Regions from separate parts of the Telluria mixta genome, predicted to be linked through region 4. Evidence: predicted binding sites of a transcription regulator. Region 4 holds the regulator's gene; each other region holds the start of a gene.
What was found. The regulator LexA, encoded in region 4, represses DNA repair genes until DNA is damaged. The targets are predictions, from matches to a motif close to ACTGTATNNNNATACAGT.
Positions count from the first base shown of each region.

Region 1: a site for LexA is predicted at 3,476-3,493, ahead of P0M04_RS16055 (error-prone DNA polymerase). Genes of this name have one in related genera too.
Region 2: a site for LexA is predicted at 1,344-1,361, ahead of P0M04_RS11370 (putative DNA modification/repair radical SAM protein). Genes of this name have one in related genera too.
Region 3: a site for LexA is predicted at 2,949-2,966, ahead of imuA (translesion DNA synthesis-associated protein ImuA). Genes of this name have one in related genera too.

Region 1 covers NZ_CP119520.1:3,598,254-3,603,513, reverse strand. The annotation lists gene P0M04_RS16055 (error-prone DNA polymerase) at 228-3,416, opposite strand; gene P0M04_RS16050 (PhzF family phenazine biosynthesis protein) at 3,522-4,304, shown strand; gene P0M04_RS16045 (VOC family protein) at 4,363-4,746, shown strand; gene P0M04_RS16040 (VOC family protein) at 4,748-5,146, opposite strand.
Region 2 covers NZ_CP119520.1:2,550,372-2,555,631, reverse strand. The annotation lists gene P0M04_RS11375 (UdgX family uracil-DNA binding protein) at 1-102, opposite strand, end outside; gene P0M04_RS11370 (putative DNA modification/repair radical SAM protein) at 102-1,331, opposite strand; gene P0M04_RS11365 (alpha/beta fold hydrolase) at 1,500-2,318, shown strand; gene P0M04_RS11360 (SEL1-like repeat protein) at 2,300-3,880, opposite strand; gene P0M04_RS11355 (putative bifunctional diguanylate cyclase/phosphodiesterase) at 3,887-5,260, opposite strand, start outside.
Region 3 covers NZ_CP119520.1:3,567,920-3,573,179, reverse strand. The annotation lists gene P0M04_RS15925 (protein-disulfide reductase DsbD family protein) at 1-152, opposite strand, end outside; gene P0M04_RS15920 (peroxiredoxin) at 149-703, opposite strand; gene P0M04_RS15915 (Y-family DNA polymerase) at 804-2,291, opposite strand; gene imuA (translesion DNA synthesis-associated protein ImuA) at 2,221-2,931, opposite strand; gene P0M04_RS15905 (chromate resistance protein ChrB domain-containing protein) at 3,095-4,057, shown strand; gene P0M04_RS15900 (chromate transporter) at 4,054-5,211, shown strand; gene P0M04_RS15895 (hypothetical protein) at 5,228-5,260, opposite strand, start outside.
Region 4 covers NZ_CP119520.1:3,761,512-3,766,771, reverse strand. The annotation lists gene P0M04_RS16750 (DUF47 domain-containing protein) at 1-202, opposite strand, end outside; gene P0M04_RS16745 (replicative DNA helicase) at 283-1,668, opposite strand; gene rplI (50S ribosomal protein L9) at 1,779-2,231, opposite strand; gene rpsR (30S ribosomal protein S18) at 2,277-2,567, opposite strand; gene priB (primosomal replication protein N) at 2,610-2,900, opposite strand; gene rpsF (30S ribosomal protein S6) at 2,928-3,311, opposite strand; gene lexA (transcriptional repressor LexA) at 3,597-4,262, shown strand; gene P0M04_RS16715 (class I SAM-dependent rRNA methyltransferase) at 4,318-4,953, opposite strand; gene P0M04_RS16710 (tetratricopeptide repeat protein) at 5,028-5,260, opposite strand, start outside.

The DNA of each region.
Region 1 (5,260 bases), 160 kb from region 4:
TGCACGTGGCCAGGCAACCGGACGCTAGTCGAAAGACGGGAGTGAGCATGGATTGGCGAACCCTATTCTGAAACTTCGGTGTACGGCACTGCAGACGAGCTGCGGGGATGGCGATTCAAGCCAGGTGCGGTAGCACTAGCGGTAGCGCTAGGGAAGTCAGAAAGGTGGAGTTCGCGGTGAGCATTCTTTTAATATAAAAAGTTTATGCCGATTGTGTCAAGCAAAAGCTAGCAAAAGTCACGACTGCGCGCGTCGAGCTTCCCGAGCAGGTGCGACATGTCGACAAGGCGCTTGGCCACGAGGTGCCTGACTTCTCCTTCGCGCTGCCACACGCCGTACACGCCCAGCAGCGACGCATTCAGCACTTCGCGCCGCTGCTGCTCGACGAGCTGGGGCCAGACGATCACGTTGATGTTGCCCGTCTCGTCCTCGATGGTCAGGAACAGCACGCCCTTCGCCGTGCCGGGGCGCTGGCGCACGGTGACGATGCCGCAGGCGCGCGCCAGCTGGCCATTCTGGAAATCGTGCAGCACGTCGGCCGGCAGGAAGCGCTGCGCCAGCAGCCGGTCGCGCAGCAGCGCCAGCGGATGGCGGCCGAGCGTGAGGCCCTGCGCGCGGTAGTCGCCGACGATCTCCTCGCCCTCCTGCGGCGCGGGCAGTTCGGGCACATCCTCGACGGGCGCCGTGGGCTTCAATAAATCCTTGTCCGGCACGGCGCCCGCTGCTTCCCATAACGCCTGGCGGCGATGGCCCGCGAGCGGCCCGAGCGCATTGCCGGCGGCGAGCACCTGCAGGTCGCCGCGATCGAGTCCCGCGCGGCGCGCGAGGTCGGACACGCCCGCGAACGGCCGCAGCGCGCGCGCGAGCTCGATGCGCTCGGCCGCTTCCTGCCCCATCCCGCGCAGCATGCGCAGGCCGAGGCGCACGGCGGGCTGGCCACGCGCCTGGTCGTCGAGATCTTCCAGCGTGGACTCCCAGGAACTGATCGTGATGTCGACGGGCCGCACCTCGATGCCGTGCCGGCGCGCGTCCTGCACGAGCTGCGACGGGCTGTAGAAGCCCATCGGCTGGCTGTTCAACAGCGCGCACAGGAACGCGGCGGGTTCGTGGCACTTGAGCCAGGAACTGGCATACGCGAGCAGCGCGAAGCTGGCCGCGTGCGATTCGGGAAAGCCGTATTCGCCGAAGCCCTGGATCTGGCTGAAGATCTGTTCCGCGAACGACTGGTCGTAGCCCTTCGCCAGCATGCCGCCGACGATGCGCTGGTAGTATTTTTCGAGCCCGCCCTTTCGCTTCCACGCGGCCATCGCGCGGCGCAGCTGGTCCGCCTCGCCTGGGGTGAAACCGGCCGCGAGAATCGCGACCTGCATCACCTGCTCCTGGAAGATCGGCACGCCCAGCGTGCGTTCCAGCGCGACCTTCATGTCCGGGCTGGGGTACACGACGGGCTCCTTCTGCTCGCGCCGCTGCAGGTAAGGATGGACCATGCCGCCCTGGATCGGGCCGGGGCGCACGATCGCGACCTGGATCACGAGGTCGTAGAACGTCTTCGGCTTCATCCGCGGCAGCATGCTCATTTGCGCGCGCGATTCGATCTGGAAGACGCCGACCGTGTCCGCGCGGCGGATCATCGCGTAGGTGGCCGGGTCCTCGTGCGGGATGTCCTGCATCTCGAACGTCGTGCCGTGGCGCAGGCCGACCAGTTCGAACCCGCGGCGCAGCATCGACAGCATGCCGAGCGCCAGCACGTCGACCTTCATGAGGCCCAGTTCCTCGAGGTCGTCCTTGTCCCACTGGATCACGCTGCGGTCCTCCATCGTCGCGTTCTCGATGGGGACGAGGCGCGACAACTGCCCGCGCGCCATCACGAACCCGCCCGGATGCTGCGACAGATGGCGCGGAAAGCCGAGCAGGCGCTGCGCCAGCGATGCCCATTGCTGCGACAGCGGCGCCTCCCGATCGAGCCCGCTCTCGGCCAGGCGGTTCAGGAGGTCGGCCTTGCTGTCGAACCAGTGGTGCTGCTTGCAGACCTTGTCGACGATGGCGAGGTCCACGCCGAGCGCGCGGCCGCTGTCGCGCAGCGCGCTTTTCGGCCGGTAGCTGATGACGACGGCCGCCAGCGCCGCCCGCGTGCGCCCGTATTTGCGGTAGATGTACTGGATGACTTCCTCGCGGCGCTGGTGCTCGAAGTCGACGTCGATGTCGGGCGGCTCGTTCCGCTCCTTGGAGATGAAACGCTCGAACAGCAGGTTGCCCCGCGCCGGATCGACTTCCGTGATGCCCAGGCAGTAGCACACGGCGGAATTGGCCGCCGACCCGCGGCCCTGGCACAGGATCTGTTGCGAGCGCGCGTAGCGCACGATGTCATACACGGTGAGGAAGTAGTGCTCGTAGCGCATCTCGGCGATCAGCGCGAGTTCGTATTCGATCTGCGCCTGGACCTTCGCGGGGATGCCTTCCGTGAAGCGCCGGTGCGCGCCGATCCACGTCTGTTCGCGCAGGTAGCTCGCGGCCGTGTGGCCGGCCGGGACGACTTCGTCCGGGTATTCGTAGCGCAGCTCTTCCAGCGAGAACGTGCACAGGCGCGCGATGCGCACCGTCTCGTCCAGTGCCGCGCGCGGATAGATGTTCGCGAGGCGCACGCGCGAGCGCAGGTGCTGCTCCGCGTTCGGCGCGAGCTGGTAGCCGCATTGCGCCACGGGCTTGCCGGCGCGGATGGCCGTCATCGTGTCCTGCAGCGGCTTGCGCGAGCGGACGTGCATCGTCACGTGGCCGCACGCGACGATGCGCATGCCGTGCTGCCACGCCACTTCCTCGATGGTGGCGCGGTGCGCGTCGTCGAACGCGCGATGCAACAGCGTCAGGCCGAGCCACGCGCGGCCGGGAAACGTCTGCGCCAGCCACGCGGCCTGCCGGTGCAGGCGGTCGACGTCGTCCGGCATATGGCCCGGGTACGCGGGCAGCAGGATCGCCAGGCAGTCCGGCATGCCGCGCAGGTGCTCGAGACCTTCGGGCGGCGCGTCGAAGTCGGACGGATGCAGCCGGTACGTGCCCTTCTCGCTGCGCGTGCGGCCCAGCGTGATCATCTCCGACAGGTTGCCGTAGCCGTTGCGGTTCTGGGCCAGCAGCAACAACGACAACGCCCTGCTGCCATCCGGATGCTGCAAATGAAAATGCGCGCCGACGATGAACGGCAGCCTGGCCCGCTTCGCTTCCGCATGCGCGCGCACGACGCCGGCCAGCGAGCACTCGTCCGTCAGCGCCAGCGCCGTGTAGCCCAGCTGTACGGCGCGGTCCACCAGTTCTTCCGCATGCGACGCGCCTTGCAGGAACGAAAAGTTCGACAGGCAAAACAATTCCGCGTACGCCGGCAACCCCGCCGCCGCGCCGAGATGAGGATCAAACGTAGGCGGCATCAAGCGGGTTGGCGGAAGATCTGACATGGTTTTTTAGTCAAAATAGTGTATTATGAAATACTGTATATAAACCCAGTATAGCTGACGACCCCGTCCTTGCCAAATATGCACATCCATTCCCTGCGCTGCTTCGGTGCCCGCCCGGGTACCGGCAACCCGGCCCTCGTCATCGAGGACGGCGACCACGATCCCGACGCCCGCCTGGCGCTTGCCCGCGCGCGCGACACGACCTGCGTCTTCATCGATGCCGGTGCGGACGGTGCGCTATCAGTCGATTACTACTACCCGCACAAGCGCAGCCCGCTGTGCCTTCACGCGACGCTGGCCGTGGCGGCCGTGCTGTTCGCGCGCGCGCCGCATGCGGGCCCGATCGCCGTGCGCACGGCGATCGAGGGACAACCACTGGAACTGGTGCGCGGCGGCGATGATTATTTCGTGCGGCTGTCCCCGCAGCAGGTGGCAGCGCAAGACATCACGGTCGGCACGGCTGCCGAACTGCTGGGCGTGCCGGTGGCGTCGCTGGCCACGCCGCCGCGCGTGGCGTCGGTCGGGAGTCCCAAGCTGCTCGTCAAGGTGGCCGATACGGACGCGTTGTATGGCCTCGCGCCCGACCTCGCGCGCATCGCCGCGTGGAGCAAGGACGCCGGCATCAACGGCATCTACGCGTGGTGCCGCCGGGACGACGGCACGTTCGAGGGCCGCAACTTCAACCACCTCGACCCGCGGCTGGAAGACAGCGCGACGGGCGTCGCGGCCGGTGCGCTGACGGCACTGCTCGGCCTCGGCATCCGGCTGCGCCAGGGCCGCGCGACGGGCGGCGAATGCCTGATCCGCACGCGCAGGGAAGGCGGCGCCATCCTCGTCGGCGGCGCAGTGGAAACGTCTTGAATGACAGGTATTAACTGCAGGTGTTGTACCCCCAACCCACTTCATCAAGGAGACCGAAATGGAACGGAACGTCGTAGGCTGGTTCGAAATCTATGTGGACGACATGAAGCGCGCCCGCGCTTTCTATGAAGCCGTGTTCGAAGCAAAACTGGACAACCTCGCGCCGGAAGGCGATGCCTCCGGCCTGGAGATGTGGGCCTTCACGGGCGACCCGAATGCCGGCGGCGCGGCCGGATCTATCGTCAAGATGGAAGGCTGCAAGGCGGGCGGCAACAGCACGATCGTCTATTTCAGCTGTGCCGACTGCGCCGTCGAAGCGGCGCGCGCCGCCGCGAACGGCGGGCGCATCTTCAAGGACAAGTTCTCGATCGGGCAGTACGGCCACATCGCCCTCGTCGAAGATACCGAGGGCAACATCATCGGCCTGCACTCGATGCAATAAGTCAGGCCTGGGGCGCCATCCAGGCCAGTTCCCAGATATGGCCATCGAGGTCTTCGAACCCGTGGCCATACATGAAGCCGTGATCCTGCGGCGGCCGCGGCGCGCGGCCGCCGGCAGCAACGGCTTTCGCCACCAGCGCATCCACCTCCTCGCGGCTCTCGCAGCTCAGGCAGACGAGGACCTCCGTCGCTTCCTTCGCCTGCACGATGGGCTTGTCGACGAACGTCTTGAAGAACGGTTCCGTCAGCAGCATCGCGTAGATACTGCCGTCCGCGATCACCATGCACGCGCCGCTCTCGTTGGTGAACTGGGGATTGAACGTATAGCCCAGCGCCTCGAAGAACGCCTTGGATTTGTCCAGGTCCTTGACGGCCAGGTTGACGAAGATCTGCTTGTTCATGATGCCTCCTAGTGTTGGGTGAAAGTGGATGCCACATGCCTACGACGAACGGGGCATCACGAAATCGACACCGTCTTCAAAAGTTTTTTTAACACCGGGGTCAGAGCCCGGATT
Region 2 (5,260 bases), 1.2 Mb from region 4:
CGGTATGCCGTGGACGAGCAGTTCGCGCGCCGCTTCGCGCCACTCCGCGAACGTCTCGACCAGCACCGGCTGCCCTGTCCGGACCAGCGCATCCGCAGTCATCACGCCGCCTGCAGTTCCGGCCACAGGTTCATCTGCTGCGGGGCGTCGGCCAGGTTACGCCGCAGCAGGTCGGTCGATGCGGCGCCCTGCGCCGGCCTGTAGTCCGCCGTGATCACGAACGGCGCCAGCTTTTTCAGGCTGCAGCGCAGGCGCGACAGGTCTTCCCAGCGGATGCGCCGCAGCCGCCGCAGATCGATCAGGCGCTTCGCGGTGCGCAGTCCGATACCCGGCACGCGCGCGATCATGGACTCGTCCGCGCGGTTCAGGTCGAGCGGGAAGTGGTCGCGGTTCGCGAGCGCCCAGCCCAGCTTGGGGTCGATGTCCAGCGCCAGGTTGCCGGCCTGCGGCATCAGCTCCTTCGCCGTGAAGCCATAGCCGCGCAACAGGAAGTCGGCTTGATACAGCCGGTGCTCGCGCAGCAGCGGCGGCGGCGCGGACGGCACGCTGGACGGGCTTTGCGGGATCGGGCTGAAGGCCGAGTAATACACGCGTTTCAGCTTGTAGCTGCCGTACAGCGTCTGCGCGGTATTCAGGATCGTCTGGTCGTCGCTGGCATCCGCGCCGACGATCATCTGCGTGCTCTGCCCCGCCGGCGCGAACGTGGGCGCCTTGGGGTGGTCGTCCTTTTCGTCCAGCTTCGTGCGGATGGAACCCATCGCCAGCTTGATCGTGTGGACGTTCTTTTCGGGCGCGAGCTTCGTCACGCTGTCCTGCGTGGGCAGCTCGATGTTCACCGACAGGCGGTCGGCATAGCGGCCGGCCAGCTCGATGAGGCGCGGATCGGCATCCGGGATCGTTTTCAGATGGATATAGCCGCGGAACTGGTGCTCTTCGCGCAGGCGGCGCGCGACCTCCACCAGTTGCTCCATCGTGTAGTCGCTCGACTGGATGATGCCGGAGCTGAGGAACAGGCCGTCGATGTAGTTGCGCAGGTAAAAATCGCGCGTGAGCTTCACGACCTCGTCGACGGAAAAACGGGCGCGCGGCACGTTCGACGTGCGCCGGTTCACGCAGTACTGGCAATCGTAGACGCAGAAGTTCGTCAGCAGGATCTTGAGCAGCGACACGCAGCGCCCGTCCGGCGTATAGCTGTGGCAGATGCCCATGCCGTTCGTCGCCCCCAGCCCGTCCTTGTCGACGGAATCGCGCCTGGGCGCGCCGCTGCTGGCGCAGGACGCGTCGTACTTGGCTGCATCGGCCAGGATCTCGAGCTTGTCTTTGAGTTCCATCGTGGGATAAATACTGTATATATGAACAGTATATCGCGAATCGACCCCGCCGTGCCGTGCGCGAACGCACTGTTGCAGGGTTTGCGCCAGATCAAAGTGCGTTCATCTGGCTTTGATTTCACAATGGTAATATCGATGGATTGCTTCACGCTTCGACCAGGATTTGCCATGTCTGTACAGTTCCGCAACAACGTCCACGTCATCGGCACCGGGTCCACGACGATGGTGTTCGTGCACGGTTTCGGTTGCGACCAGACGATGTGGCGTTTTGTGGCGCCGGCGTTTGCCGAGCGCTTCCGCGTCGTGCTGTACGACCTGACGGGCAGCGGCCTCTCCGACTGGGCGGCCTACGACCGCACGAAGTACGCCAGCCTGCACGGCCACGTGGCCGACTTGCTGGACGTGCTCGATGCCTGCGTGGCCGGCCCGACCGTCGTCGTCGGCCACTCGGTGGGCGCGTCGATCGCGCTGCTGGCGACGGTGGCCGCACCGGAGCGCTTCGTGGCCCAGGTGCTCGTCGGACCGTCGCCCTGCTACATCAACGACGACGACTACATCGGCGGCTTCAACCGCGAAGACATAGACGGCCTGCTGCAGGCGATGGAGGCCAACTTCATCGACTGGTCGCGCAAGATGGCGCCTGCGATCATGGGCGCGCCCAACCGCCCGGAACTGGGCCAGGAACTGACGCGCAGCTTCTGCCGCAACGACCCTGCCATCGCCAAGCATTTCGCGCGCGTGACCTTCCAGACCGATATCCGCGCCGAGGTGGAGCGCTCCACGGTCCCCGCCCTGATCCTGCAATGCAGCGACGATTTGATCGTGCCGCGCGAAGTGGGCGAGTGGCTGCACGAGCACCTGGCGCACAGCACGCTGCAGGTCATCGACAACGTGGGCCACTGCCCGCACCTGAGCGCGCCGACGGCGAGTTCGGTCGCGATCGAAACCTTCCTCGCGCGTACGCTGCGCTACGCCGCACCTATGTAACCGTTGGCCTGCGCCAGCAACGCAGGTTCCATGCGCGCCGCCACGCGCCGGATGTAACCGGCGGCAGGTGCGATACCTGCGGCGCCCGCGCGGTGCAGCCATGCATAGGCTTCGACGAGATCGAGCGGCACGCCCTGCCCCGCCGCATACATCACGCCGAGGTTGAACTGGGCGCGCGCGTGGCCCTGGCGCGCGGCGCACAGGTACCAGAAATGGGCGGCCTCGTAATCGCGCTCGGCGCCGTGACCGCTGTCGTGGCGCAGGCCCAGCGCGAACTGCGCGAGCGCGTGGCCCTGCTCGGCCGCCTTGCGGTACCACATCGTTGCCTGGCGCGGATCGACCGTTCCCGTGTCGTCGCGGTCCAGCAGTTGGCCCAGCGCGTACTGCGCGGGCGCGTACTCCTGGTCGGCTGCCTTGCGGTACCAGTACGCGGCTTCGCGCTCGTCCTGCTGCACGCCGTTGCCGCTTTCAAAACGCAGCGCGAGATCGAACTGCGCGCGCAGGTGGCCCTGCTCCGCGGCCTTGCGATACCAGTCCAGCGCGATCGACGGATCCTGCGCCACACCGTGGCCCGCGTCATACAGTTGGCCCAGATGGTACTGCGCGCCCGCGAAGCCTTGCGCCGCCGCGAGGGCATACCAGTGCGCGGCCTGTGCGTGATCCTGCTCGACACCCTGGCCGCTCATTGTCCCCATTTCGTAACGCAGGCCCAGGTTGTCCTGCGCAGCAGCGTGCCCCTGCTCGGCCGCGCGCCGGAACCAGGCCAGCGCCAGCTGCCGATCGCGCGCGACGCCGTGGCCGGCATCGTAGATCAGCGCGAGGTTGAATTGCGAGCTGGCGTGGCCCTGTTCTCCCGCGCGGCCATACCACAGGATCGCCTTCTCGCTGTCCTGCGGCAGGTCCTGGCCCTTGTCGTAGCGGAGGCCCAGGTTGAACTGGGCCGGCGCATAGCCCTGCTCCGCAGCCTTGCGGAACCAGTGGATGGCCTGCTGCACGTCGCGCGCGATGCCCTGGCCGCTGTCGTACCGGAGCGCGAGATTGAACTGTGAGCGGGCGTAATTCTGTTCGGCGGCCTTGCGATACCACTCGACGGCCAGCGCGACGTCCTGCGCGACGCCCTTGCCGCCCTCGTACATCATGCCGAGATTGTGCTGGGCGCCGGGATCGCCCTGTTCGGCGGCCTTGTTAAACCAGTGCAGCGCCTCGTGCACGTCGGCTGGCGTGCCCTGCCCTTTCGCATACAGCCAGCCCAGGTTGTACTGGGCCTGCACGTAGCCCTGCTCCGCGGCTTGCCGGTACCAGTACAACGCCTGGCCCAGGTCCTGCGCCACGCCTTGCCCCTTCTGGTACATCACGCCGAGGTTGTACTGCGCCTGTTCGAGGCCGCTGCTGGCGGCCATGCGGTACCACGCGACGGCAAGCTCGAAATTGCGCGGCACGCCCTGGCCGTTCACGTACATGAAGCCCAGGCTGTGCTGGGCCGTGGCGACGCCGCGCTCGGCCAGCGCCTTCACCCGCAGGAACTCAGCGGTGTGGCGAGCGTCGATCTCGCTGGGGGTCATAACGCATCAGGCCTGGAAGGCGAGTACGTTCGACGCACCCGCCGGCAGCCCCTGCGTACGCAGCACGTCGATGAAGCGGCCGAGCGGCATCGGGCGGTGGTACAGGTAGCCCTGCATCGTCAGGCAGCCGTTGGCGCGCAGGTAGCGTGCCTGCGAGTCGGTCTCGACGCCTTCCGCGATCAGGTTCAGGCCCAGGCCGCGCGCGATCGAGATGATGGCCAGGACGACCGGATAGTGCCCGTGTTCGTCGTGGATCTCCTTGACGAACGACTGGTCGATCTTGATCGTGTGGACCGGGAAGCGGTGCAGGTAGGCCAGCGACGAATAGCCGGTGCCGAAGTCGTCGATCGCGACGGAGACGCCCAGCTGGCCGAGTTTGTTGAGCTGCTCGATCGCGTGCTGCGGGTTGCGGATGCAGATGTTCTCGGTGATCTCGACTTCGATCTGGCTCGGCGCGATCCCGTAGCGCAGCAGCGCGTTGCGCATCTTTTCGTAGAAATCGCCGCGGTCGAGGTATTGCGGCGACAGGTTCAGCGACAGCCGCACCTGGTTGCCGATGTTCTTCCACTGCAGCATGTCGCGGCACAGGGCGCCGATCATCCAGTCCGAGATCGGCAGCATCAGGCCGTTCTCTTCGGCGAACGGCAGGAATTCGCCCGGCGACACGATGCCGCGCGTGGGGTGGTTCCAGCGCATCAGCGCCTCGGCGCCGACGATGCGGCCGCTGATGGCGTCGATCTGCGGCTGGTAGTACATCTCCAGCTCGTTGTTCTCGAGCGCGCGGCGCAGGCTCTGTTCCAGCGCGATCTTCTGGTGCGACACGTCCTGCATCGACGGGTCGTAGAACGCGTGGCCGTTCTTGCCTTGTCCCTTGATCTGGTACATGGCGATGTCGGCGTGGCGCAGCAGCTCGTCGATCGATTCGCCGTGGACCGGATAGACCGCGATGCCGATCGACGCCGAGATGTGCACGGCGTGGCCGTCCAGGTCGAACGGCTCCTGCAGCACTTCGAGGAATTTGTCGGCCACCATGCGCGCGTCGTCGCGGTCGCGCAGTTCCGGCAGCACGATGGTGAATTCGTCGCCGCCCTGGCGCGCGAGCGTGTCGCCTTTTCGGAGGCATTCCTTCAAACGGCCGGCGGCCTGCTGCAGCAGTTCGTCGCCCTTCACGTGGCCCAGCGTATCGTTGACGAGTTTAAAACGGTCCAGGTCGATGAACATGACGGCGAGTTCCGTCTGCTTTCGCTTGGCCTGGATGACGGCGAGGCCGAGGCGGTCCTTGAACAGGATGCGGTTCGGCAGGTCGGTCAGGATGTCGTGGTAGGCCTGGTACGAGATGACTTCCTCGGCGCGCTTGCGGTCCGTGATGTCGCGCGCGAC
Region 3 (5,260 bases), 190 kb from region 4:
AACGCGAGTCCCTCCACCCGCGCCGCGCGCCGGTCGTGGAGATGACGGATGAGGCCGAACGCTTTCAGCGAGATGACCGGAAAGACGCAGGGCATGAAGTTGAGAATCACCCCGCCCAGGAAGGCGGCGGCCAGGGTTGCGGGCATGCTCATTTGGCCGTGTCATGCCACGCCTTGACGGCATCCATGGTTTTCTTGATGTGCTGTTCGGGGTTGGCATCCGTGTAGCTGAGCAGGATCTTGCCATCGGGTGCGATGACGAAAGAGGTGCGCTCGGACAGCAGGGCACCGCTCTTGGCCTTGAACTGGGTCTGGTATTCCCCGGCTACCCTGGCGCCGGGATCGGCCGCCACCGCGAACTTGTCGCGGCATTCGAGTTTCGAAAACTCGGCAACGCGGTCGGCATTGCCTGCGGTAACGCCGATCACTGTCGCATTCAGCTTCTTGAAATCATCCGTCGCTTCGGCGAACGCATGCGCTTCCAGCGTGCAGCCCTGCGTGAATGCGGCGGGGAAGAAATACAGCACGACAGGCCCCTGGCGCAATGCTTGCGCCAGCGAAAACGTCATCGGCTTACCGGCAAGCGCGGCCTGTAATCGGAAATCGGGGGCTTTCGCGCCTTCCGGCAAGGCCGCCAGCGCATGGGATGCCGAAAATGCCAGAATGGTTGCCGCTTGTGCCAGATACGTGCCGAACCGTGCCATTGTGAACTCCTTGAAAAGTTGGTTGGCAATCCTCTGATCGCCCTACCCCCAGTTCGCCGACGGCAGCCTGAAAGTTGCGGTCCACAATAAAAAAATTTTCTTACCCGAACAACCCATGCAAGAACCACTTCGGCCCATCCTCGCCCATGCCGATCCGCTCCCGATACACCCAGTACAGCGTGTGATCCAGCCCTTCGGCGATGAAGTAATCGCGCGTCTCCGGCCCATCCCACCAGCCGGCCTCGAGACGCTCCGGATTCGACGCCATCCGCAGCGGTGAGCCATAGAACGGCCGGTGATCGCGCATCAGCAGCGCGATCGGCCGCGCCAGCAGCCACGTGGGACGCGGCAGGCTCAGGACGTCGGGCGGCAGTTGCGCGTTGCGGGCCTTGTCGCTGACCTTCTGCTGTACCGGCACCCACACGTTGGCCTGTTCCGGGCGGTAGTCGGCCAGCGGCAGCGGTTGCAGGACGTTGTCCGCGCCCAGGCGCGCGGCCAGCAGTTCCAGCATGCGCATGCGGTCGTCCTCGCTGCCGCCCGGTTCGGGGAAGAGCGATGCGTTCGGCGGCGCCATTGGCCGCACCTGCAGCGCTTCCAGCGCGAGGCCGATCACGGGCGCCTCCAGCGTCAGCCGGCCCAGGCGTTCCTTCAGCAGGCGCACGAGGTGCTCGTCGCGCCACGTCGGCTCGGCCAGCACGATCTCGACGCCGGTCGGCGGACGCGCGACCCGGCCCCGTTCGTGCTCCAGCTGCAGCGTGATGCGCTCCACCGCCAGCTGGCGCGCACACAGCCACCCGGTCAGCTGCAGCAGCAGGCATTGGGCGCCCGCCAGCAGCAGGTCGGCGTCGTCGATGCGGTCATACAGTTCCAGGCGCGCGCGGAAGGTTTCCGGCGGAGATATCCATTCGTACAGCTCCGGCACGAGGCCATAGGCGGCGTCGAGCAGGTCGAGCAGCTCGCGGCCGCAGCGCCGCTGCAGGCCCGGGCGCGGCAGGCGGCGCAGGTCGCCCAGCGTGTGGCAGCCGATGCCGTCGAACCAGGCCGCGTACGGGCGCGCCGGCGGCATCAGGAGGACGGCCAGCCGGTCGAGCCGGCGCAGCAGCGCTTCCATGCGCACGGCGCGGCCCGCGTTCGCGCGCGCCAGCAGCCACGCGCCGCGCGCGGTGGGCGCGCACGCGAGCGAGGCCGTGAAGCCCAGCGCGCGCATGTTCGCGTGTACGCGCCGGCACAGCGCGCGGATACCGCCGAACAGGCGCAGGCTCGCGCCCACGTCCATCAGCAGGGTCGATTCCTCCCCTTCCGCGACCTGCGGCGTGTACTGCAGCAGGGCCAGCGCCACGGCCTGGCGCGCGTCCGCCTCCAGCGTCGGCGCGCGTTCGTGGATGCGGGCATCCGGCAGCAGCATCAGCACGCCGCCGCGGCGCATGCCGGTGCGCACGCCGGCATCCTGCGCGACCTGCGAGGCCACGAGCACGCGCTCCTGGTCGAGGACCACGGTGCCAACGTCAGTGCCGGTGTCAGTGGACCAGCTCGGTGTAAACACCTCCAGCGGCAACCGGGGCAGGTGCAGTGCGATCCACAGGCGCATGGCGATTGGGCAGGTAAGAGGTCAATGGAAGAAACAGGGTCGCGTCGCGCTGCGGTCCGCGGCGTTTGACGAAACCGATCTCGATGCCGCCCGCCTGCGGCCGCAGGGACAGGCGCAGCGGTGCCGGCGAGGCGTCCTGCCCGGCCGCCAGCGGCCGCATCATGAAGAACAGGGTTTCCCCCGCCTGCGCGGCCAGGTGCAGGCGACGCAGATTGTCGGCGCGGATGTTGTTCTGCCAGAACAGCAGCGCGCCGCAACTGCCGCTGCGCAGCACCTGTTCCGCCGCCCACAACGCGTCCGCCGTGCGGGTCGCGCGCACCCAGATCAGTTGCGAAGGCGGCACCCCGAGCGCCGCCATCGCCAGCGCCTGCGGCGGATGCGGAGGCTGCAGCAGCACGATGCGCCGGTGCGCCACGGCCGCCAGCGCGGGACGCAGCAGGCGCATCTCGCCGATGCCGGGCTGTTGCAGCAACAGGTCGATGAGCGTCCCTGTCGGCCAGCCGCTGCCCGGCAACTGGGCCGACAGCGTGGGATGGCCGGTATCGATGCAGCGCGTGTCGCTACGCGCCAGCTGCGAGGCAAGCCAGAGCGACGGATGCAAGGCTTCCGGCGCTGCAGATATTGAACCTGAGCAAGTCATGTTTGATGCGAAGAAATACTGTATAAACATACAGTACTATTCCCATCAGGTTTTGGCAAGGTTGATCTTCTTGAATGCCAGACTATGAACAAAAAAACCTTTCACTTATCTATCGGTCTCTACAAATTATGTAACTCTCGCTACACAATGATAATATTCCGGCATGAGCGACCGAACCCCACACTGGATCCTGCTCGTCGTCACCTTACCGACCAGCAGTGCCACCGCACGCATGCGCATCTGGCGCGCCCTGAAGGCGCTCGGGTGCGGCGCGCTGCGGGATGGCGTCTATCTCCTCCCCGACACGGAGACACTGCGCGCGCAGCTCGCCGGCCTGGGCGACGAGACCATCCGCGAAGGCGGCACGGCCTGGTTGCTGCAGGCCGGCCCCGTCGACGCCGCCGACGAACAGCGTTACCGGAGCCTGTTCGACCGCCGGCAGGAGTACGCGGATTTCGTCGGCCTGCTCGCGGACGCCGGCACATCCATCCCGACCTCGACACCGCAGGACGTCAACAAACAACTGCGCAAACTGCGGCGCGACTACGATGCGCTGCGCGCGACCGATTATTTTCCCGGCGAAGCCAGCGCCCGGTGCGAACAGGCCTGGCGTGAGTTCACTGCCCTCGCCGACAAGGTGCTGTCGCCGGATGAACCGCACGCCGTCGACGTCCCGATTCCCCGGCTCGATCCAGCCGCGTACCGTGCCCGCACGTGGGCCACGCGCAGGCACCTGTGGGTCGACCGGGTCGCCAGCGCCTGGCTGGTCCGGCGCCACATCGACCGCGATGCGCGCTTCCTGTGGCTGGAGACGCCGGGCGATTGTCCGCCGGATGCGCTCGGATTCGATTTCGACGGTGCCGCCTTCAGCCACGTCGGCGACAAGGTCACCTTCGAAGTGCTGCTGGCCAGCTTCGGCCTCGACCAGGACGCGGGACTGGTGCGCGTCGGCGCGCTGGTCCACGTGCTGGACATCGGCACCGGCTTCGTCGCCGAAGCCGCCGGTTTCGAAGCGGTGCTGGCCGGACTGCGCCGGCACGCGCGCGACGACGACGACCTGCTGGCGCACGTCACCCCCATCCTCGACGGGCTGTACGCCCATTTCTCGACCAGGCATCCGACATGACTCCTCAATACACCCTCTGGCAGATGGTCGCGTACATGCTGCGGCTCGGCACCCTCGGCTTCGGCGGCCCGGTGGCACTGGTCGGCTACATGCAGCGCGACCTGGTCGAAGAACGCGGCTGGATCTCCGCTGCCGACTACAAAGAAGGCCTCGCGCTGGCCCAGCTCGCGCCCGGCCCGCTGGCGGCCCAGCTCGGGATCTACCTCGGCTATGTTCACTACCGCATCCTCGGCGCCACCTTGGCCGGCCTCGCCTTCGTGCTGCCGTCCTTCGTGATGGTCGTCGCGCTGGGCTGGGCATACGTGCGCTTCGGCGGCATCTCCTGGATGCAGGCGGTCTTTTACGGCGTGGGCGCGGCGGTCACCGGCATCATCGCGATGAGCGCGAAGAAGCTCACCGTCAAGACGCTGGGCCGGGACAAGCTGCTGTGGGCGGTGTACCTGACGCTGGCCGCGGTCACGATCGCGACCGAGTCCGAAGTGGCCTGGCTATTGATCGCCGGCGGTGTGCTGGTCTGGCTGCTGCGGGCGCCGCCGGGATGGGCGCGCAGGGGCACGCTCGGCGCCGTTTCCATCGCCGAGCTGCCGCTGGCGGCCAGTCTGGCGGGAAGCGCGGACCCGTCCCTGCTGGCGCAGATCGGCGTCTTTTTCGCCAAGGCCGGCACGTTCGTGTTCGGCTCGGGCCTGGCGATCGTGCCCTTCCTGTACGGCGGCGTCGTGACCGAACACCACTGGCTCAACGAAAAGCAGTTCGTCGATGCGGTCGCGGTCGCGATGATCACGCCGGGGCCGGTCGTGATCACGGTCGGGTTCATCGGTTACCTGATCGCGGGGTTCGGCGGCGCGACGGTGGCGGCACTCGCGACCTTCATTCCCTGCTACCTGTTCACGATCCTCCCCGCGCCGTATTTCAAGCGCTACGGCAAGCTGCCCGGCGTGGTGGCCTTCGTCGACGGCATCACCGCCGCCGCGGTGGGCGCGATCACGGGATCGGTCGTGGTGCTGGCGAAACGCTCCATCACGGACCTCCCTTCCGTGCTGCTGGCGGCCGTCACGGTCGCGCTGCTGTGGCGTTACAAGAAGCTACAGGAACCGGTCATCATTGCCGCGGCCGCGGCAGTGGGACTCATCCTGTATCCGCTCACGCATGCGTGAAACGGCGCCGCGGCATTCAATGGATCGAGCAGCCACGCAGTGTCGGTAA
Region 4 (5,260 bases):
TCTTGTGCAGCAGGTCCACACACTGGTAGGTGATCTTGTCCGCCTGTTTTTCGATGCTCTCCACGGCGTGCGTGCGGTTTTCCAGGTCGTCGAAGTTGGTCATCAGGCCGACCATCTCTTGTGCACCCTTCACGCACAACGCGGCGTGCTGGTTGAACAGGTCGAAAAATTTGCCCTCCGTGGGCATCAGGCGTCCAAACATAGGTTCTCCGTTGGGTAAATCTCTTGGGACTTCTTTGAAAGTCGCGGCGACGCCGCGATCCTTGGCTGCTCTCGGCTTTTTTAATCGCCCTGATAAATGCTCAGGTTGCCGGTGTAATTGCCGAACTTCGTGTACATGCCCATCCAGGTCACGCGAATGGCGCCGATCGGGCCGTTACGCTGTTTGCCGATAATGATCTCGGCAGTACCTTTGTCGGGCGAGTCCGGGTTGTAAACTTCGTCACGATACAGGAAGATGATCACGTCCGCATCCTGTTCGATAGCGCCCGATTCGCGCAGGTCGGACATCACGGGGCGCTTGTTGGGGCGTTGTTCCAGCGAGCGGTTCAGCTGGGACAGCGCGATCACCGGGCATCCCAGTTCCTTCGCCAGGCCCTTCAGGCTTCGCGAGATCTCCGAGATCTCGGACGCCCGGTTGTCGCCCGGCTTGGAACCCTGCATCAGCTGCAGGTAGTCGACGATGATCAGGCCCAGCTTGCCGCACTGGCGCGCCAGGCGGCGGGCACGGGCCCGCATCTCGATCGGGTTCAGCGCCGGCGTCTCGTCGATGAAGATCTGTGCATCGTTCATCTTCTGGATCGCGTGCGTCAGGCGCGGCCAGTCCTCGTCCAGCAGCTTGCCGGTACGCAGGCGGTGCTGGTCGAGCTGGCCGATGGAGCCGAGCATACGCATCGCCAGCTGCACGCCGCCCATCTCCATCGAGAAGATCGCGACCGGGAGGCCGGCATCGACGGCCACGCTTTCGCCGATGTTGACGGAGAACGCGGTCTTGCCCATCGACGGACGGCCTGCGACGATCACGAGGTCGCCCGGCTGCAGGCCGGACGTCATCTTGTCGAGATCGGTGAAGCCTGTCGGGACGCCGGTGATCTCGCCCTGGTTGTCACGGCTGTACAGCTCGTCCACGCGCTCGACCACCTGGGTCAGCAGCGGCTGGACGGGCAACCAGCCCTGGGCGCCCCGGGCGCCCTGCTCGGCGATCGCGAAAATGCGCGATTCCGCCTCGTCGAGGATCTGCTTGACCTCGGCACCTTGCGGATTGAAGGCCTTGCCGGACACCTCGTCGGCGACGGTGATGAGCTGGCGCAGCACGCCGCGATCGCGGACGATCTCGGCATAACGGCGGATGTTGGCGGCGGATGGCGTATTCTGCGCCATCGCATTCAGGTACTGCAGGCCGCCGACGTCCTCGGCCTTGCCGAGCTGGACGAGCGCCTCGTACACGGTGATCACGTCGGCAGGCTTGCCGGCATTGATCAGGCGAACCATCTGTTCGAAGATGATCCGGTGGTCGTAGCGATAAAAATCCTCCGCATGCATGAAGTCGGCAATGCGGTCCCACGCCGCGTTATCGCGCAGCAGGCCGCCGATGACGGACTGTTCTGCTTCGATGGAATGCGGAGGGATGCGGAGCGACTCGATCTGCGGGTCTGCTGGGGTGTTCATGGCCGGCATTATACCCGTTCCCGATCAGGCGCTGAAATCATTGGTGAGTTTCCAAAAACAAAAAAGCCGGGGCAACCCCGGCTTTTCTCATTCTGACAACAGAATGTATCTTAGGCGGCTTCGCCCACGACAGCGATGGTGATTTCCACCACGACGTCGGTGTGCAGAGCGACCGACACCGGGTGCTCGCCGGTGGTCTTCAGCGGACCGGTCGGCATGCGCACTTGTGCCTTTTCGACGGCGAAACCTTGCTTGGTCAGGGCTTCGGCGATGTCGAAGTTGGTCACGGAACCGAACAGACGGCCGTCGACGCCGGCTTTCTGGGCGATGGTGACGGTCATGCCGTTCAGCTTGTCGCCCTGGCCTTGAGCGGCAGCCAGTTTCTCGGCAGCTGCTTTTTCCAGTTCGGCGCGCTTGACTTCGAACTCGGCCACGGCAGCCTGCGTTGCGCGGCGGGCCATTTTTTGCGGGATCAGGAAGTTACGAGCGTAACCATCTTTGACCTTGACGACGTCGCCCAGGTTGCCGACGTTGACGACTTTTTCCAGCAGGATAACTTGCATTTTATTCTCCAGTAATCTGACTATGCTTGCGGTCGCGACCGACGATTAAGCGTTGTGCAGGTCGGTGTACGGCAGCAGAGCCAGGTAACGGGCGCGCTTGATGGCGGTGTCCACTTGACGCTGGTAGTGAGCCTTGGTGCCGGTCAGGCGTGCCGGCATGATCTTGCCGTTTTCCTGGACGAAATCCTTCAGGGTGTCGACGTCTTTGTAGTCAACCTGTTCCACGCCTGCAGCGGTGAAGCGGCAGAATTTCTTGCGCTTGAACAGCGGGTTCTGCTGTTTACGCTTCTCTTTGAGCTTAGCTTTGTTTTTGTCGAACTTTTTACCGAATGCCATTTTGAGGCTCCTGTATCTATCTATAAACGTGCCCGCAAACTTTTATGCGGCACTGAAATCAATGATGTGAAACACCAGGCTTTTGCTGTGACGGCTTTTCCTGGCCAAGAATCCGGTGAAGCGGTACATCGCGCCCAACTCGGCATTGGCAAATCGTCCCGAAATCTCGCCCGCGGCAACCGCGGGAATCTCGAATTCGACCTGCCTGTCCAGCCTCGCTTCCGTCTGCGTCGATCCGTGTTGCAGGATGCCGCCCACGATGGGGATGCCGGCCGGGGTGTAGCGCAGGACGTCGCGTTCCAGAATGCTTGCGACCAGGGACAGCTTGTTCACTTACAGCCTGATGCTCCCGCGAGAGATTTAGGCTGCTGCGGCCGGAGCGGCGGCCTGCTCGGCGCGGTGGCTCTTGGCTGCGTCTTCGCGCTGGACCGACTTCATCATCGGCGACGGTGCGGTTTCAGCTTTCTTCATCTTCACGGTCAGGTGACGCAGCACGGCATCATTGAATTTGAATGCGGTTTCCAGCTCGACCAGGGTCTCGTTGTCGCACTCGATGTTCAGGCAGATGTAGTGTGCCTTCGGCAGCTTCTGGATCTGGTAAGCCATTTGACGACGGCCCCAATCTTCGACGCGGTGGATGTTGCCGCCGCGCGAGGTGACCGTGGTCTTGTAGCGTTCGATCATCGCCGGGACCTGCTCGCTCTGGTCCGGGTGGACGATAAACACGATTTCATAATGACGCATGAAACACTCCTTAAGGACGTTTAAACAAATGCCCACCTCGGCGTCAAGACGAGTGTGGGAAGGGAAAGCCCAACATTATAACAGCAAAACCGTCAAGTGCTCAATGGGGCAGCGGCACGCAGTGCGTGGCGCTGCGAAAAACGTTGGACGTGCGCTGCGTACCGCACCGCAAAAGGTTGTAGACGTGCACTGCGTACCGCACCGCAAAAAAACTTTGAAATCCCCTTGCGCGCGGCGCAATACTGTACAAAAATACAGTCTGACCCCGTACCAACGAAGACAAACATGCTTAAGCTCACCGCACGGCAAGAACAGATCCTCAACCTGATCAAGGAAGCCATCGACAACACGGGCTTCCCGCCGACCCGCGCCGAAATCGCCCAGGAGCTTGGCTTCCGCTCGGCCAACGCCGCCGAGGAACACCTGCAGGCCCTTGCGCGTAAAGGCGCGATCGAAATTTCCCCGGGTACCTCGCGCGGTATCCGCCTCGTCGGCCAGTCCGTCGAATCCAAGGCTGCCGCTGCTGCCGCGGTGCCTGCCTTCGTACCGCCGATTCCGCCGAACCTGATGTCGCTGCCGCTCGTCGGCCGCGTCGCCGCGGGCTCGCCCATCCTCGCCCAGGAACACGTCGAAGCGACCTATTCCGTCGACCCGGCCATGTTCTCGAGCAAGCCCGACTTCCTGCTGAAGGTCAGGGGCTGGTCGATGCGCGACGCCGGCATCTGCGATGGCGACTTCCTCGCCGTCAAGAAGGTCGACAGCGCGAAGAACGGCCAGATCGTCGTGGCCCGCATCGGCGACGAAGTGACGGTCAAGCGCTACCGCAAGACCGGTACCACGATCGAACTGCTGCCGGAAAACCCGGACTTTTCCGTGATCACCGTCGATCCGCAGGCCGACGAGTTCGCACTGGAAGGCCTGGCGGTCGGACTGCTGCGGTCCTGGCACTAAGCTTCCACCTGCACACAGGCCCGCGTCATGCGGGCCTTGTCGTTTTATCCTTCGCTCAGCGCGGATAGACGAAACCGGTACGGATATCGGTCGGCAGCAGCCGGCTGCCGTCACGTACCATCAGGCGCTGCGGCGGCTCGTCGCCGGCCAGGGCACGCCAGATGACAGGTAGCCCCTCCCCTTTGCGCAACAGCTCGTCGCTACGTTCGAATACGTTGGGGCAACCTGTGGCCGCGAGCAGCGCCTGCACGATGGTCACCTTCCACGCGTCGACACCGGCAGCATTGAACTGGCACACCAGGTAACCGGCGGTCCCGCCATAGCTGTGCACCATGAGCCCGGGCAGACCGTCTTTTTCGCCGTCGATCACCAGCACCAGGGCTTGCGGATCGGCGCCACGCACGGCAACGGCGCGCCGCGCGACCGCAGCCTGCACGCGACGCTTCATCATGGCGTGATCGACCGGTTCGTCCTCGCGCAGGGTCCAGACGCGGGCCGCGATCTGCGACTTCGCGTTGTAGGCCGCGCGCGCCAGAAACTGGCGTGCCGACGACTGCACGATCGCCGTGACACCGGGCTTGCCGCGCTCCTGGGGCCGCCCCTCGACCTTCTCGATGGCGGACAGATAAATCCAGGGGTCGCCGGACAGCAGGCTTTTTTCCTTGCCCTGTTTGATGGTGATGATGAGCATATGCAGACTTCGTTTTCAGGAGCCGAATGATACAGCAAGGCGTTATCGCCTCCGGCGTCTTCCTGCCATCGCCATCACTTGCCGTCGTCGCGCGGCGGTGCGTTCTTGACCATCTCGTTGTGTTCCTTGACGTAGGCCTCGGTACCCGCGCGCCATGCGTCGAAGTCGGCGATGACCAGCCGGCCGGCCACCTTCGTGTCTTCCGCCAGGCGGTCGCCGACCTCCTTCAGGTGCGCGTTCGCCTTCTCCGTCTCGTCCTTCGTCATCAGCTTCGTGATGTCTTCCGGGATCCGTTTCGTGAGCGGCA